DNA from 3 places in the Peribacillus sp. NPDC076916 genome. Region 1 is predicted to be linked to each of the others. Evidence: riboswitches for the same ligand, from Rfam matches in the RefSeq annotation. Region 1 holds a riboswitch; each other region holds the start of a gene.
What was found. A riboswitch is a leader RNA that binds a small molecule or an ion and turns the genes downstream of it on or off. The one in region 1 is predicted to bind preQ1.
Positions count from the first base shown of each region.

Region 2: linked by a shared signal. The riboswitch ahead of queF (preQ(1) synthase) and the one ahead of ACQKFG_RS24350 (QueT transporter family protein) in region 1 are both predicted to bind preQ1.
Region 3: linked by a shared signal. The riboswitch ahead of ACQKFG_RS11780 (VUT family protein) and the one ahead of ACQKFG_RS24350 (QueT transporter family protein) in region 1 are both predicted to bind preQ1.

Region 1 is NZ_JBNNIU010000014.1:52,517-56,233, reverse strand. Features, by position in the region: gene ACQKFG_RS24360 (PAS domain S-box protein) at 1-368, opposite strand, end outside; gene ACQKFG_RS24355 (TVP38/TMEM64 family protein) at 484-1,140, opposite strand; gene ACQKFG_RS24350 (QueT transporter family protein) at 1,262-1,747, opposite strand; PreQ1 riboswitch class I at 1,754-1,798, opposite strand; gene ACQKFG_RS24345 (YbaK/EbsC family protein) at 1,969-2,490, shown strand; gene ACQKFG_RS24340 (hypothetical protein) at 2,621-3,433, shown strand; gene ACQKFG_RS24335 (DUF3892 domain-containing protein) at 3,510-3,717, opposite strand, start outside.
Region 2 is NZ_JBNNIU010000005.1:251,630-255,346, reverse strand. Features, by position in the region: gene ACQKFG_RS17930 (BA3454 family stress response protein) at 367-657, opposite strand; gene ACQKFG_RS17925 (EamA family transporter) at 750-1,607, opposite strand; PreQ1 riboswitch class I at 1,738-1,783, shown strand; gene queF (preQ(1) synthase) at 1,888-2,388, shown strand; gene ACQKFG_RS17915 (aspartate kinase) at 2,592-3,717, shown strand, end outside.
Region 3 is NZ_JBNNIU010000003.1:457,499-461,215, forward strand. Features, by position in the region: gene ACQKFG_RS11765 (HD domain-containing protein) at 1-313, shown strand, start outside; gene ACQKFG_RS11770 (SRPBCC family protein) at 523-963, opposite strand; gene ACQKFG_RS11775 (SRPBCC family protein) at 1,011-1,484, opposite strand; PreQ1 riboswitch class I at 1,704-1,746, shown strand; gene ACQKFG_RS11780 (VUT family protein) at 1,797-2,339, shown strand; gene ACQKFG_RS11785 (hypothetical protein) at 2,360-2,509, shown strand; gene ACQKFG_RS11790 (hypothetical protein) at 2,593-2,826, shown strand; gene ACQKFG_RS11795 (hypothetical protein) at 2,856-3,053, shown strand; gene ACQKFG_RS11800 (PadR family transcriptional regulator) at 3,199-3,519, opposite strand.

The DNA of each region.
Region 1 (3,717 bases):
TATTCCGCGAGCTCACTGTCTCTTTTTCCCTTATAGTCTACATGCTCCAATTGAAATAATTGCAGGCCGAAGGTATTGGATTCAAGCCAACGGCCATCACCATCCTTGAAATTAACGAAATCCACCATTGAATTGATGAGTGTACGCCGACGTTGCTCCGCTTCTTTTAATTGCTTGAATTCTTCCCTTTTAGCTAAATAAAGATATAAAACCAAGCCTATTGATAAAAGGAAAACAAATCCTTCCGCTCTTTGAAGTTGAATGAAGACCTCTTTGTTTTGGATATTTGTAGTTAAAAAATAGTCGAACACGACTAGTGTAAGAATCCCGGATAGGATATATATTGCTAAGATGGAGCGTTTGGACATGGAGATTCTCCCTGATTTTAAGACATTTCTAAGGTAAAATTACATACACATTTTAACAAACTATCGGAAAAAAATATATGCAGAATCCTAAATAAAAAAACAGGGGCCAAAGTGGTCACCTGTTTTTTCTGAAAAAGGTTTGTTTCTTTTTCTTTTTTGCACGCTTATAGATAATGAAAAATAGTAAGAGGACGAGTGCAAGTGCTGCTAGTGTATATTGGTTCATTTCAACAGATAACAGTCCATATGGAATGAGTGAAAGGAAGAAAAAGTAAATAAGGTTACCAAGTGCCGTCGCTAATAAAAAATCCTTGAAAGTGACGGTGCTGACACCAGCTACCAAGTTAATTAAGCTTGTTGGGATCAAAGGGAAAATCCTGCCTGTAAAAACGTACATGAAGCCATGCTCGACAACAGTTTCTTGCCATTTTTCGCTAATTTTCTGTATGAGAAGCTCCTGAAACCAGTTTCTTGCTGCATAAAAAATGAAACCTGAGGCAACAACGCTTGTAAACCAACTCCATAGATATCCATATATGAATCCGAATATCGTGACATTGATGGTCAGGAGCAAAATTAAGGGGATGATTGTAAAAGAATTTTGTACAAACATCAATACGAATGTCACAATAAATGTAAGCAAAAGGTTTTCCTTCAAAATGCCAATAACAGAATCCAGATCACTTTTCCAAACCAAAGTGAATAACTCTGCATTATAGAAAATAAATATTGCGATTACCAATAGACCGATCATGGTCAGGATTTTTTTCAAAGGGCCACCACCATTCTTACTAGTAGTTTATCATTTTCGAGTTCATTGGTGAAAAAAAGAGCTGCCGCATCATTGCAGACAGCTCTTTCCATTATAGTGGGTTCACGACACGAAGATTCCATTAAAGCCACTTTTCAAACTGAATTCTTTTGTTCATTCCATAAATGATTGGCGCTCCAATCAAGAGGACAACGAATTCACCGACAGCCGTGGTCATCCAGCTTAACCAGAATGGGAAGCCCAGGGCAAGATTCAGCTCAATTGCAATTAAAAACATTGTGAACGTGAAAAAGATAATCGTGGCGATCATCCGTCCTTTAATGCCTTTTATGAACCGAGAAACAAAAATGACAAGCAATAAGGCGAGCAGAGATTGCCCCACCCCGAAAATCAAGTCATATGGCACCATCGGCGAAAAGAGCAGATTCGATATGAAGACTCCGCCGACGATACCGTAGATATACTTTTTATTGAATACAATCAGATGATTCAATATTTCCGGTACACGAAATTGGAACATCTGAAATGATATTGGTTGGAACACCAATGAGACCGCCACATACAAGGCAGCCAATAACCCGCTTATTACGAGTGTACGAACATTCATTTTACTCTCTCCCTAGTTTTTTATCGTGGGATGGTTACGAACCACGTTTAGGCGTTTGCCCGATGTTTAATAGTATCCCATGTAAGCTTGTTTCGTCAATTTGTAAAGAATGGTTTTAATTTATAAGTTTCCAAGCAGGGGAAGTAGCTCAATTGGATTTTGATTTATTGCAATGATGGATGATATTATTTCAATATGTACTTCAAAGGAGTGAATATAGGATGTCGATCGAGAGTGTCAAAAGCCATTTTAAACAATGGGATCGGGAAGGCGATGTAATGGAGTTCGAAACATCGAGTGCTACGGTGATTGAAGCAGCGGAAACCATCGGTGTTATCCCAGCGCGGATTGCTAAGACTCTTTCCTTTAAGGGAGAAGGTGAAAATGCCATTTTGGTTGTTGCCGCAGGGGACGCGAAAGTGGATAATAAGAAATTTCGTCAGACGTTCGGTTTCAAGGCACGTATGCTTTCACCTGAAGAAGTGCTTGCACAGACCGGCCATGCCATCGGAGGAGTTTGCCCGTTTGGTCTGGCAAATGATCTAGCTGTTTTTCTTGATGTATCGATGAAACGCTTTGATACATTGTTCCCGGCTTGCGGCAGTGCGAACTCTGCAATAGAACTTAAACCCGCTGAATTATTTGAATATTCAGGTGCGGAGGATTGGGTGGATGTATGCAAAGGTTGGGAAGAGAAGGGGAATGAGGAAACGGCAGTAGGCAATGCAGTTGATGGCCATTGATGGTTTCAAAAAATCCACATGAATGGTATTGAGTCCACTACGGTGGACTTTATTTTAGTGGCGGCTGCATACATTTTCTATGATTAAAGCGGAAAACGGGCAGAAAGTGTTCCTAAGCGGAGGTTGAAAGATGTTAAATGGAAGCGAAAGAAAAAGCAATAGTAGCTATCTTAGTCTTAAAACTCTTTATGAAGAAAATATAACGGTTAAGAGCATTGCCCAGGAGCTTGAGTTTTGCCATAAAAATGATCTGGCACTGGATATTCAGAAAGCATTGGAAAAAAAGAATTTTGATATATTGGCAGTCCAAGATCAAGGGGAAATCATCGGTTATATCGAAAGGCAAGAACTAGGTGAAGGAACTATTTCCGAATATTTGAGAAACTTTTCGCCAAGGGAAATGGTTTCGGATTCAACCCCTTTGATCCAGCTTCTCCAGATTTTTAAGAATAAAACAAGGGTGTTCGTATTAGAGAATAATTCGATTAAAAAGTTGATTACCCATGCCGACCTTCAAAAGCCTCCGATCAGGATGCTGATATTCGGATACATTACCTTATTGGAAATGAGGATGAGCGATATCATCCAGGATAGATTCGGCGATGGCAGCTGGTATCCAATGATCAGCGAAGACCGTTTAGAAAAGGCAACCGAATTATATAGAAGGAGAATCGATAAAAATGAGGATATCAATATAATAGAGTGCCTGCAAATCAGTGATAAATTCGATATCATACATAAAGATAAAGATTTGATGCGCTTCTTCCAAATCCCTTCGAAAAGTAAAGGGAAGAAGGATGCAAATGGCATACGGAAATTACGGGATAAGATTTCCCATGCTAATGAATTGGGTCTGGACATGTCATGGATGGAAATCATCGAGGTTGTCGAGTCCTGTGGCCGACTGCTCGAAATCTCTGAATCCTATCAGTATGAAACATAAGGATCCAGCTAATCATGCTGGTTCTTTTTTAGCGCATCCAAATAGAAAAAACTGCCCATATCAGGCAGTCTCCCCCTTAAAACTCCGGCAGTTGATCCAGATTATTTTCTTTTATCCCATCGGGCTCACTTCGCAATATGTCACGTCCATATTTATGAAAGACGTCAACATTGGCCAGGTTGCCTGCTTTGGCTTCCGAAAGGGCTGTGGGGTAGTCGAGTTCGCGGCCGGAGTTCGTCTTGATGGCGATAATGTTGTCCTCTTCATTTTTCCTTACAGCGATG
Region 2 (3,717 bases), on a different contig from region 1:
GAAAAAGACGGTCTCTTTAAGGACCGTCTTAGACTTCCAGGCACTCGCTTTCCGCGGGCGGTCCCCGTTGAGCCTCCTCGGCGCCTTTGCGCCTGCGGGGTCTCCCTTGGACTCGCTTTTCTAAGCAGGAGTCTCGTACCCTCCGTTCCAATTAACGTTATATAGAACCCTTTTGTCTACAAACTGAGAGCGGTTTTTAATGAATTTTTAAAAAAATCTAGTACACAAACTGACGTCTTAATTTTAGTTTCTTTTGGAAAATGCAATTAAAAGTGAGGGAATTGCTGTAAGAGGTTCTTTCATCGTGCATATGAAATTATTTAAATGGTAATAAAAAAGCAGGTATCTATTGCGATGCCTGCCTTTTTATGCTTTCCATTGTTTTTCAACTTGATGAAGCGCTTGTTGTAAAATTACTTCATGATCTGTATCCGGTTTAGTAAGGACGTTAGTTTGATAAGACTTTCCTTGAAAATCAACCGTTACCGTAACTTTTACCATTATGCATCTTTCCTTTCCTAATTCAGAATTAAATGGGGTGGTTGTACCTATTTCTTTAATACCCGTGACAGAGGATATTTCAAACATTTCAAAAGTAGTGAAACGTAAAGAATTAATATTCAAAATTATCTGATATTTTCGAGGGTGTGTCAACACTTTTTTTTGACCACCCTATTTCCCGGCATAATAAAAAAAACGGCCTGGCTTGTACTCATGGCTGCCAGGTCGTTTTTGTAAATGAACTATATTCATATTTTAGTCAAGATAATGCCGATTAATGCTGCAAGTACGCCGGCAACTTGATAGTTTTTTAGTTTTTCCTTGAATAAATAACATCCTGCGAAAACGACAACTAAACAGTTCAGGCTGACGACAGGGAAGATGATGCTTGCGATGCCAGTGTTCAACGCAAAGAAATAACATCCATAGCCTATAGTGCTTAAAAGGCCTACCAAGGAACCGATTTTGACTTCCTTTAGCTTGATTTTTTCCTTTTTAAAGGCCAGAGCCGAAAGAAGATAAAGAGTTCCCCCTCCATACATTGATACCAGGATATCAAGGGAATTTAAATGAAGACGTGTTGATGTCGTCATAAGAATGCCTAGCACACCAAAAGATAAAATGGATAATAATGTGTGCATCATCCAAGGGACATATTGATGGTTGCCTTTAGCATTAGGTGTATACTGAATGACTAATGTAGCGAGAAACATGCAGACGATTCCAGTCCACTGCAAAGTAGAAATATGTTCGTGAAAAATTAAAGCTGCACAGAGAATGGGGAATATTGCATTCGCTGCGATTAAAGGAGATGTCAAGCTTGCCGGTCCTTTTTCAAAGGCGCTTGCCATCTGGATATTACCATTAGCGTTCAGTACCCCAATGGCTCCACCAAGCATGATGGACAGCCAGTTAAACTGTAAACCATCCACAGATACTCCATAAGATATGGCCAAAATAAAAGCTGAAAAATAAAAGAAAAATTGGATATGTACTTTTGAGTAACCCTTTCCGCTACTCCATTTAAAAATGCTGTTATTGATTCCAAAACATAAACTCGTGATGAGGGCTGCAAAAATCCACATTGACGTAATCTCTTCCTTCATGTAGGATAAACTTCTTCTACATTTTAAGCTGAATACATGCAGGAATCAAACCAAATTTTAGAAGTATGATTGACAGATTAGATATTTTTTTCTATATTTACTAAGACAATTTTAAAATATTTCCCGATAAACGGGAGAGGTTCATAGCATCACCCTCTTAAAAAAACTATGGCTTTGATATTTTTCGCGAATCAACCATATCTTTGAGGAGATATGGTTTTTGTTATATAGAGGCCTATTTTATGAATCTCCCTGAAACGTGGGATTAGGAGGACTTTCAATGTCTGGAAGAAAAGAAGAAGAGTTAAAAAAAGATATCACACTGCTTGGGAATCAAGGAACAAAATATACATTCGACTATGCGCCTGAAATCCTTGAGTCATTCGATAACAAACATCCGAACCGGGATTATTTCGTCAAATTCAATTGCCCGGAATTCACTAGCTTATGTCCGATAACGGGCCAGCCGGACTTTGCGACCATTTACATCAGCTATATTCCAAGTGTGAAAATGGTGGAAAGCAAATCATTGAAACTTTATTTATTCAGCTTCCGCAATCACGGTGATTTCCATGAAGACTGCATGAACATCATCATGAATGATTTAATCGAATTGATGGATCCTAAATATATTGAAGTCTGGGGCAAGTTTACACCTAGGGGCGGAATTTCCATCGACCCTTACACGAATTATGGGAAACCAGGTACGAAGTATGAGGAAATGGCGGATTACCGCTTGATGAACCATGACTTATATCCTGAAACCGTGGATAATCGCTAAAGAATAGGAGAGACAATGGGCAAATGCCCGTTGTCTTTTTTAGTTTTTTAGCTATTATCGATTAGTGGTCTTGTCGTTTTGTCCTTTTTAAAAATACAATTGTCCTTCAGTAACGGAATTTCCACTTGATTGTTTCGAGAAAAAGCGTAATAATAGGGAGAGTTAATTTTGACAGAATATTTACGAAAATAGGGGTTGTCGAGATGAAAGTTGCAAAGTTTGGTGGAAGTTCACTTGCGTCAGGTGAACAGTTGAGAAAGGTATTCGAAATTGTTGTTTCTGATCCAGAGAGGAAGATTGTAGTCGTTTCGGCTCCAGGGAAACGCAATTCCGATGATATAAAGGTGACGGATTTATTGATTGAAGCTGCGGAACAGCAGCTGCGCGGGGATAACGGAGAGCATTTGATAGAAGATGTCGTATCCCGCTATGCGAGCATTGCTGAAGAACTGGATATATCCGAGAGTGTCGTCACTGGGATCCGCGAAAATTTAATGGCGCTGTTGCATGCAGACCAAACTAACCCGAAGCGCTATTTGGATACTTTGAAGGCCAGTGGCGAGGATAATAATGCAAAGCTGGTCGCAGGTTATTTCCAAAGCCTTGGAGTAGAGGCGCAGTATATAAATCCGAAGAAGGCTGGCTTGATCGTATCGGATGAAGGTGGTTTTACCAAGGTGCTGCCAGAATCTTATGATCGGTTATATGCTCTGCGTGATGAGCCTGGAATCGTAGTATTCCCAGGGTTCTTCGGTTATACGTTAGATGGTGATGTTTTAACCTTCTCAAGAAGCGGTTCCGATATTACGGGTTCGATTCTTGCGAATGGGGTCAAAGCTGATCTGTATGAGAACTTTACGGACGTGGATGCCGTTTATGCGGTGAATCCAAATGTGGTTTCCAACCCAAAGGGAATCCGGGAATTAACTTATCGTGAAATGCGTGAACTTTCTTATGCAGGTTTCTCGGTATTTCATGATGAGGCGCTGATTCCAGCATTCCGAGCGGGAATACCTGTCCATATCCAGAATACGAACAATCCGGCGGCACAAGGTACCCGCATTGTAAGTACACGGGATAATACGAACGGACCGGTTATTGGCATTGCAAGTGATAAAGGATTTTGCAGCATTTACATTAGCAAATATTTGATGAACAGGGAAGTTGGTTTTGGCCGGAAACTGCTGCACATCCTCGAAGATTATGGAGTTTCATATGAACATATTCCATCAGGCATCGATGATGTGACGCTTATTCTAAGACAGGACCAGATGAAGGGTGAAGCCGAGAAGAAAATCATTTCACGAATCAAGAAAGAGCTTCATGCTG
Region 3 (3,717 bases), on a different contig from region 1:
TTTGGCTAAAAATCTGATCAGCCTAGATGACTTACTCGGTACAGATGAAGAAGTTATGTCCTTGTTAAGCTCCACTGAAGACCATGAGGTGAAAAATCTGTTAAAACGGATCCATGGTAACGTAAAGGTGATAGAAAATCAATTGGAATACGATTTACATCGGAAAAATAAAGTGCGCCTTATTGATCCTTCCGTTATTGAAGGAACCCAATTATTAAGAGCATCGAGTTTATCAGAGAGAGTCAAGAAAATGGGAATTGAAGCCTATAAAAAAGCTTCGAAGGGCATATATCTAAAAGTGATTTCCGATTGAATGTTATGTTAAACCATATGGAAAATATAAAACTCAAGGATATTCATCCTTGAGTTTTTTCTCGGAAGCATTTAAAGTCTCCTCTCGTATGCTTTCTTTGACCTTGATTAAGGAAAGAAGGTAAGACTTATCAAAAGGAACAACATGCTTAAAAATCTTAAGTACCATTGTGCCTGATCTATCTAATCTGAACCAGCACCCTTTAAAAATTAAAAAATTATGGATGCTCTCAAAGTATTAACACCATTTTCTAAGTAACCCTTTAAACACGTTAATGTATAAACCCAACCTTCCTTTTGTCCTATCATTTTATTTATCAATTCGGGGTCGTCCTCTTTCAAACCTGATTCGTTCACTTCAATAATTGTACTCATTTTATCCGACTCTTTTAGGGTAATTGTAACTATCGTTTCTTGATCATTTCCTCCCCATGCGAACACGATTTTCCTATTTTCCTCTACTTCCAATACATGAATAACCACTTCAGCATCGTATTCGTTATATCTCAATGTAAGCGTCCTGCCTTGTTCCCATCTTTCAGAACTCGATGAGAACCAGAAATTCCCGATTCTTTCTGGGTCCACTATAGCTTCAAACACTTCATTGGTTGGTTTGACTATTGTGAATTTCGTGATTATTTGCGTATCCATCACTATCAACTCTCTTTCTTTGTGTCTTTATAGTTTTCCACTACCACTTAATTATCCCGTTCTACTGTTATCGGCGGCAGGGTCCGTCCCGTTTCAAGCAAGCTCTTCAGGTTACTTAGAATCGCTGGCCATCCATTATTCAAGCCTTCAAAGGTATGATCATCATATACGAAATCCGTCTCCAAAAGCTCTTCATGCCTAAGCGTTAATTTCAAAGTCGAATCATCCATGGGCTGCAGTATAAAAGTGACCCGAGTAGGCTGCTCGCGAGGTGTTTCGTCTCCTGTCATGTTCCAAGTGAACGAGAGCAGGTGCAGCGGCTCAAACTTGAGTACTTTACCATGATCAGTAATACGCCCATCTTCCAGCATATATTTAACGCTTGAGCCTTCTTGCCAGTCAGACTGGACTTGGCATCCAAAATGGTACTTCTTCGTGACTTCACCGCTCGTCAGGGCTTCCCAAAGCTTCTCTGGTGTGGTCGCGATATAAATAGCATGAACAAACGATGGTTTTTTCATCATCTTTTTCCTCCTCGCGTTTATACTTCATATCAAGATCGTAACATTATTCTACCAATCATTTTCGGCTTTTCATATACAGCCGGTCAAGCAGTTTTCTGCGACAAAAGTCGGCAGAGTCATTGCATTGACCATTGTCCGATACAAGCGATATGGAAACTTCTTGATTTCCAATCGCTTTCAAGCTACGATAAATAAGGAAAATGATAATCCGCTCGGGCGGAAGAGGTTCTAGCTACCCTCTCAAAAAAACTAAGGGGAACAGTGCTCTTTCTTAGGGTGCTGTTTTTTCTGTATAAGGAGAATTAAGAAATGTTAAGAATTTTATTGTATTTAGTATCCATCATCACGGCGAATGTGGTTACAGCAGCTTTTGCGCCCTTACAATTTGGCATGTTCATCATTCCAATGGGTACATTGCTCATCGGGGGAACCTTCATCTTTCGAGATCTCGTCCAGAATAAGTTCGGCCGCGCAAAGACCTATATATGTATCGTCATTGCACTTATTTTATCTGCGTGTGTATCATTTTTATTAGGAGATACGTTATTGATTGTATTTGCTTCCGCATTATCGTTCGTGGTCGCAGAAACAGCGGATACGGAAATATATACCCGTTTAAAACTCCCTATGAGTTGGAGAGTGTTTTACAGCGGAATCGTTGGAGGGTTTTTCGATTCGGTGATATTTGTCGTGATTGGCCTAAGTCCATTGGGTGCCAATATATTGCCATGGGAAGCAGTACCCGCTGCGGTCATCGGCCAAATCATCGTTAAAACGATCATTCAGTCAATTGGTGCCGTACTGTTGGGACGAATCAACGTAGAGCTGGAGAAACGTGTAGTCTCCAGTTAAAGCTAGGAGGGATGCACTCGATGGATGGAACCAAAAAAGAAGAAGATAAATGCTATTGCCTCGAGGCCTTTCGTGAAAAATATGGCCCGCATGTTCAAGGGGATTGTATGAAGCTCTCTTGCGCCAATTATCGCAAGCATAAAGGAATAGACAAAAAAAGACCTAATTAGGTCTTTTTTTGTTGCGTGAACGGAGTAACTCACGAGTAAAAGGTGCGAAATCATGAGTGTAGTATGAATTCACGAGTAAAAGTGTGAAACTCACGAGTAAAACAGCAAAATTCACGAGTAAAAGTGCGAAACTCACGAGTAATAGTGCCAAACTCACGAGTAAAAGTGCGAAACTCATGAGAAAAAGTGCGAAACTCACAAGTAAAAGTGCGAAACTCACGAGTAAAAGTGCGAAACTCATGAGTAATAGTGCCAAACTCATGAGAAAAAGTGCGAAACTCATGAGTAAAGGGGGCGAAATCATGAGTGCAGTATGAATTCACGAGTAAAAGGTGCGAAATCATGAGTGCAGTATGAATTCACGAGTAAAAGTGCAAAACTCACGAGTAAAAGTGCCAAACTCACGAGTAAAACAGTAAAATTCACGAGTAAAAGTGCCAAATTCACGAGTAAAAGTGCCAAATTCACGAGTAAAAGTGCCAAATTCACGAGTGAAAGTGCGAAACTCACGAGTAAACGGTGCGAAATCATGAGTGCAGTATGAATTCACGAGTAAAAGTGCGAAATTCACGAGTAAACGGTACGAAAATCATGAATGCGGTATGAATTCACGAGTAAACAGCCCAAATTCGGCAAAAAAAAGCTTCCTGCGCCTCCAAGTAATGGGTGCAGGGAGCTTTTTATTTTGTTTAGAATTGCTCTGCGCTTTTCCGGACTAAATTTTCCAGGAAGTAAAAGCATTCTCGTTTCCGTTCAAGTTCGGTTTGTCCATTTTCGGTGACGTGATAATATTTCCTGCGGCCTGAATCTGACTCTTTCCAATGGCCTGTTATGAATTCTTTTTTTTCTAATCGTTTAAGGGCGGAGTAGAGGGTGCCTTCACTTATTTGATATTTTCCCATGCTCATTTCCTTCAAGATCTTCGTGATTTCATAGCCGTATAGCCTTTTTTGTGAGAGAAGTGAAAGCAAAAGGAGGTCAATGCTTCCCTTCATTAATTCTTTATCCAAATAAATTCTCCTCCTTTTCATTTTTAAAGTGTAATATGGTGTACATCGTAACACAAGGTGCATTTTACTTTTCTTAAAAAAAATGGTTAAATGACGATTGCTAAATAATTTTAATCATAGTAAAATGTGCTTCGGAACGGATGAGTTGTGAAGAGTGTGGTAAGGATACAATATACATGATTTAATTGTTTTAATGAA